Regions from separate parts of the Streptomyces sp. NPDC052052 genome, predicted to be linked through region 2. Evidence: riboswitches for the same ligand, from Rfam matches in the RefSeq annotation. Region 2 holds a riboswitch; the other holds the start of a gene.
The links. Region 2 has a riboswitch for cobalamin ahead of AB0L71_RS01865 (cobalamin biosynthesis protein). Riboswitches for the same ligand answer to the same signal wherever they lie in the genome.
Positions count from the first base shown of each region.

Region 1 (3,199 bases), on a different contig from region 2:
GAGCAGCAGCGAGTTGCGCATCCCGGACTTCGCGATCCGGGCGCGCAGCGCGTCCCAGCGCTCCGGCCAGTTCAGCTCGGTGTCGTAGTGGTCGGGGTGCAGCACACCGCGGGCGGCACGCGTGCGCGACCAGGCGGGCAACGGACCGGACCGCTCGGCGAGTTCACAGGACGCCTCGTAGGCGGCGAGCATGATGCGCTCGGAGATCCTGGTGGAGAGGGCGCGGGCCTCGGGGGAGTCGAACGGCAGCCGCAGCCGGAAGAAGACGTCCTGCAGGCCCATCAGGCCCAGGCCGACGGGGCGCCAGGTGGCGTTGGAGCGGCCGGCCTGCTCGGTCGGGTAGAAGTTGATGTCGACCACCCGGTCGAGGAAGGTCACGGCGGTGTGGACGGTGGCGTCCAGCCGTTCCCAGTCGATGCCGCCGTCGGCGACGAACGCGCCGAGGTTGACCGAACCCAGGTTGCAGACGGCCGTCTCACCGTCGTCGGTGACTTCGAGGATCTCGGTGCACAGGTTCGACGAGTGGACGACCCGGCCCGGCTCGGCCGTCTGGTTCGCGGTCCGGTTGGAGGCGTCCTTGAACGTCATCCAGCCCTGACCGGTCTGCGCGAGGGTACGCATCATCCGGCCGTACAACTCCCGGGCCGGCAGCGACTTGCGGGCCAGCCCCTTGGCCTCGGCGGCCCGGTACGCGGCGTCGAACTCCTCGCCCCACAGGTCGGTCAGCTCGGGTACGTCGACGGGGGAGAACAGCGACCAGTCGCCGTCCGCGGCGACCCGGCGCATGAACTCGTCCGGGATCCAGTGCGCCAGGTTGAGGTTGTGCGTACGCCGCTGGTCCTCACCGGTGTTGTCGCGCAGTTCGAGGAACTCCTCGATGTCGGCGTGCCAGGTCTCCAGGTAGACGGCCGCGGCTCCCTTGCGGCGGCCGCCCTGGTTGACGGCGGCGACGGAGGCGTCGAGCGTCTTCAGGAACGGCACGATGCCGTTGGAATGACCGTTGGTACCGCGGATCAGCGAACCACGGGCCCGGATGCGGGAGTACGAGAGGCCGATGCCGCCCGCGTGCTTGGAGAGCCGCGCCACCTGGTGGTATCGGTCGTAGATCGAGTCGAGCTCGTCGAGCGGGGAGTCCAGCAGATAGCAGGAGGACATCTGCGGGTGCCGGGTACCGGAGTTGAACAGGGTCGGCGAGGACGGCAGGTAGTCGAGCCGGCTCATCAGCCCGTACAGCGCCGCGACCTCGTCCAGGGCGCGCTCCGAGTCGTCCTCGGCGAGCCCGGAGGCGACCCGCAGCATGAAGTGCTGCGGCGTCTCGATGACCTGGCGGGTGTGCGGGTGACGCAGCAGATAGCGGCTGTGCAGGGTCCGCAGCCCGAAGTAGCCGAACCGGTCGTCGGCACCGTCGGCGAGCGCACCCTCCACCAGCGCGTCCAGCGCGGCGGCGTGCCGGGCGACGAACTCGGCGGTACGGTCCGCGATCAGGCCCTCACGGTGCCCGACGGCCACGGAGGCGGAGAAGGAGACCGCGCCCTGGCCGGCCGCCTCGTCCGCGATGGTGAGGGTCAGCAGCCGGGCGGCGAGCCGGGAGTAGGCGGGGTCCTCGGAGATCAGCCCCGCGGCGGCCTCCGTGGCCAGCGAGCGCAGCTCGGCCTCGTCCGACCGGGCGTTGCGGCCGCGCAGCGCGGCGGCGGCGACCCGACCGGGGTCGGTGTCGGGCAGATCGGCGGTGAGGTCCGAAAGGGCCCGGAGCAGCGCGGCCCCCGGTCCGTCGTGTGCGGTCCCCTCGGACTCGGCCGCTTCCGACCCGTGCACTGCGGACACGGCGGCTGAAGCCGGGTCGGCTGGCGCGATGGTCACGTGGTGCTCTCCCTCGCTCGGCTCGGGACCGGCGGGGAACGGAGGGCCGCGCGGGCGGCGGCCCGGGTCGGGGCAGCACTCCGTCACGGCGTCCACCGGCCCATCCGCGAGGCCCGGACGTCTGGCATCCGGTTCGGTCGAGCCGGATGCGCCGTCGGCAGGTCCTCGGACTCCCTGAGGGTACGCAGAAGCGCACCAGGTATACCGTTGCGGGACAGTTCCGGATTCACACCGGATTTCCCTGCGGCGACAGCGAGCACGAGCATACATGTGGGGTCCGCTGGATGGAGTAACCCCCAGATGTTGTGTCGCGTGTGTCGTAAGAGTGACGGCCGAGCGGGCCGTGCGGCTCCTCCCGGCACGATGGACGGCCCGCCGCGCCCCCGGTGGGGCGGGTGCGGCGGGCCGTCCGAACGTCGGTCAGTGGCCGCCGCCCGGCGCCCCTGCCGTGGCCGGCGGGAGCTCCACCTGGACGCCCGGGTCGCCCGCGTCGGCCGTGTAGTCGGACGGGGAGGTCTCGTCGGTCCCGGCGGGGGCCTTCACGGCGTTCAGGACGAAGGTGAGCACCACCGTCACCAGCACGTTCAGCACGAACGCCGTCAGGCCGATGTAACCGATCTCACCGATGCCCGGGATCTCCTTGGACGACCCGCCGAAGTGCGCCTGGGTCGGGCTGGCGACCCCGTACGCGGCCACCGTCCCGTACACCATGCCGACCGCCCAGCCGGCGAGCAGCGCCCAGCGGTGGAACCAGCGGGTGAACAGGCCGCCGACCAGGGCCGGCATCGTCTGGAGGATCCAGATCCCGCCGAGCAGCTGGAAGTTGATCGCGACCGTCTTGTCCATGGTGAGGACGAAGGCGAGCGCGCCGACCTTCACCAGCAGCGACACCAGCTTGGAGACCTTGGTCTCCTGCTCCGGCGTCGCGTCCGGCTTCAGGAAGTCCTTGTAGATGTTGCGGGTGAAGAGGTTCGCCGCGGCGATCGACATGATCGCGGCGGGCACCAGCGCCCCGATGCCGATCGCGGCGAACGCGACGCCCGCGAACCAGTCAGGGAACATGTTCTCGAACAGCTGAGGGATCGCCAGCTGCCCGTTGTCCACCTTGATTCCGGCGGCGATCGCCATGAAGCCGAGCAGAGCCAGCAGTCCCAGCATCAGCGAATACAGAGGCAGGATCGTGGTGTTGCGCCGGATCACGTCGCGACTGCGGCTGGAGAGCGTCGCCGTGATCGAGTGCGGATACATGAACAGCGCCAGGGCCGAGCCCAACGCCAGGGTGGCATAACCCCATTGGCCGGCCTCGCCCGGTGCGAGCGCGCCGCGCGGTTTGCCGGTC
Region 1 covers NZ_JBFAWU010000004.1:1,718-4,916, forward strand. The annotation lists gene AB0L71_RS05885 (ribonucleoside-diphosphate reductase subunit alpha) at 1-1,860, opposite strand, end outside; cobalamin riboswitch at 1,999-2,139, opposite strand; gene mctP (monocarboxylate uptake permease MctP) at 2,281-3,199, opposite strand, start outside.
Region 1: it holds a riboswitch for cobalamin, as region 2 does, so the genes downstream of both, AB0L71_RS05885 (ribonucleoside-diphosphate reductase subunit alpha) here and AB0L71_RS01865 (cobalamin biosynthesis protein) in region 2, are expected to answer to the same signal.

Region 2 (3,199 bases):
AACCGGACGACGACGCCCGGTTCGGCGGCCAGCGCGTCCACGTCGGTGAAGTTCGACATCAGGGGCACGGCGCACACCGCGACGCGCAGCACGTCCTCGCCGTGCGGAGGCGCGACGACCGATTCGCGCACCGCCCCGCGCAGGGAGACCGCCATCCCGTCCTCCTCGTCGATGCCGAGGCCGTGGACGAAGGGCAGCACTCCGTACGTCCGGCGCCCGGTGATCCCGTGCAGCATCTCCAGGCCGGGTTCCAGCAGCGAGACGTCACCGCGGAACTTGTTGACGAGGTAGCCGGCGATCAGCGACTGGTCCTCGGCACCGAGCAGCGCGGTCGTACCGAAGAACGAGGCGAAGACGCCCCCGCGGTCGATGTCGCCGACCACCACCACCGGGAAGCGTGCCGCCCGGGCGATGCCCATGTTCACGATGTCGGTGCGCCGCAGATTGATCTCGGCGGGGCTGCCCGCCCCCTCGCAGATCACCACGTCATACGTGTCCCGGAGCTGTTCGAGGCAGTCCACGACCGTGCCGAGGAGGGCCTCCTGCCTGCCGCCGTGGTAGCCGCGTGCGCTCATCTCACCCACCGGTCGGCCCATCAGGACGACCTGGCTGGAACGGTCTCCACCGGGCTTGAGCAGGACCGGGTTCATCAGCGCGGTCGGCTCCACCCGGGCGGCCATGGCCTGCATCGCCTGGGCGCGCCCGATCTCGGCGCCCTCGCGGGTGACGAACGAGTTCAGCGACATGTTCTGGGCCTTGAAGGGCGCCACCTTCACGCCCCGGCGCACGAGCCAGCGGCAGATCCCTGCCGTGACGACGCTCTTGCCCGCGTCCGAGGTGGTTCCGGCAACCAGCAGGCCGCCGCTCATGACCGCCCCCGACCCGCGGCCCGGCCGGCGGCGATCCGTCGTGCGACGAGGCCCGCGCCCAGCCGTCCGGCCACACACACCCCGAGGGCGAGCCCGGTCACCCGGCGCGACAGCCGTACCGCGCGATCGATGTCCGCGGTCTCCACCGCCCGGCCCGTCTCCCCGTTGAGGACGGGGCGGTGCTCGACCCGGCCCCCGTAGGCGAGGGTCCCGCCGAGCCGTACGCCCAGCGCACCCGCGAACGAGGCCTCCACCGGGCCCGCGTTGGGGCTCGGGTGCTTGGCCGCGTCGGCCCGCCAGGCCCGTACCGCTCCGCGTGGCCGTCCCCCGGCGGCGACGGCGAGCAGGGCGGTGAGCCGGGCACCCGGGTGGCCCGCGAGGTCGTCGAGGCGGGCCGAGGCCCAGCCGTAGCGCCGGTACCGGGGCGACTTGTGGCCGACCATGGCGTCGAGGGTGTTGGTGGCCCGGAAGCCGACGAGCCCGGGAACGCCGGCCAGCGCCCCCCACACCAGCGCGCCGACCACGGCGTCCGAGGTGTTCTCGGCCACGGACTCCACCACGGCGCGGGCGATCTGCGGTCCGTCGAGGGACTGCGGGTCGCGTCCGCACAGATGCGGCAGCCGCGTGCGGGCCGCCTCGATGTCCCCGGCGGCCAGGGCGTCGCCGATCGACCGGGCCTCACGCCCCAGCGACGTACCCCCGACGACGGACCAGGTGGCGGCCGCGGTCAGGGCGACCGAGGCGGCGGGATGACGGCGTACGGCACGGCTGATCAGCGCGGCACCACCCGCAGCGCCACCGGCGCAGACGAGTGTGTGCAGAGCGCCCCACCCGCGGTGGTCACGCCAGAGACGGCGCTCGACGGCCGCTGCGGCCCGCCCGAAGGCGGCGACCGGATGTCCCTTGCGGGGGTCACCGAGCAGCAGGTCGCCGATCAGACCGGCCGTGGCGCCGTACGCGAAAATGCGGTCGGCACGCATGGCTCAACCGGCCGTCACGCCTCGGAGGATCCTCGTACAGGCGGCTCTCGTCGGGAGAGCCGAAGCAACAGACGTACGGCAGCCAGGCATGGCGATATGTCCTCACTCAGGGTCCGCGCCCTGGTTCGACGTGACGGGCGACGAGAGTCTCCTGGCTCCCCGGATCCACAGTTCCCCGGCCTTCCAACCCGCTCGCGCGCGCCGTGACTTCCGATGTGGGGGACTGCTCCCCGGTGACAGTGGCGGGACCGCGCCGGATTCGCACCGGCTTCCTCTGCTGTCGCCGTAATTGGCTCCGGCAGTTCACCACGCTCCGCGAACGCCCGTCAACCTGCCGTTGACCTGCGGCGGCGCAGTGTGCTGAGCCCCACATCGCCCACGACGCCCCGCAGCGCTTCGCCCCGTCGCACGACGACGGGGCGAAGCGACCACGGCCGGCCCGGCGACCGTTCCACGAGGTGGACGGGCCGGCCGGGCAGCGGGGGAGAGGGGGAGAGGGGGAGAGGGGGGAGAGAGGGGAGAAGCGGCTCAGGCGACGATCAGATAGATCCCGTACGCGACCGCCGCCGCGCACAGCGCGAAGCAGGCGTACGCCCCGGCGCGGGCCAGCAGCAGCGAGCCGCCGGAGCCGCGCTGTGCGGCCGGTTCGGCCTGCTTGGCGAGGCCGACGATGCCCAGGGTGAAGAGACCCACCAGCGCGACGGTGACGACGAGGGAGACGCCGAAGACGGAGCCGAGAGCTGCCCAGTCGATTTTCATGCGGAATCCTTTGGGGGACCGGCACGGTGCCGTGACCGGCACCGGGCGGCACTAGACGGTGGCGGGGTGCGCCGGGTCCTGGGTGGATGCGGGCGGAGCCGCGATGGTGGCCTTGAGGTCCTGGGCCGTGGCGAGCGGCGGGAGGACGGCGGCGACGGCCGGGGTGCCGGTGTCCGCGGCCTCGGCCGCGCCGCTCGGAGCGACGTCGCCGTGGCCGACCGGCTTGCGGCGCGACGCCCACCAGATCGCCCCGGAACCGAGGACCAGCAGCGCCGCGACGACGACGACACCCCAGGTGCCCTGCTTCGTGAGGAACTCCGCGCCGGCACCGACCAGGCCTGCGGCCGGCAGGGTCAGGCCCCAGGCGACGAACATCCGGGTGGCGGTGGACCAGCGGACCACGCCGCCCTGGCGGCCGAGGCCGGCACCCATCACGGCACCCGAGCAGGACTGGGTGGTGGAGAGGGAGAAGCCGAGGTGCGAGGAGGCCAGGATGACCGTGGCCGCGCTGGTCTGGGCGGCGAAGCCCTGCGGCGGCTTGAGGTCGGTCAGGCCGCTGCCCATGGTGCGGATGATGCGCCAGCCGCCCAG
Region 2 covers NZ_JBFAWU010000001.1:427,630-430,828, forward strand. The annotation lists gene AB0L71_RS01860 (cobyric acid synthase) at 1-869, opposite strand, end outside; gene AB0L71_RS01865 (cobalamin biosynthesis protein) at 866-1,849, opposite strand; cobalamin riboswitch at 1,994-2,125, opposite strand; gene AB0L71_RS01870 (hypothetical protein) at 2,378-2,608, opposite strand; gene AB0L71_RS01875 (inorganic phosphate transporter) at 2,660-3,199, opposite strand, start outside.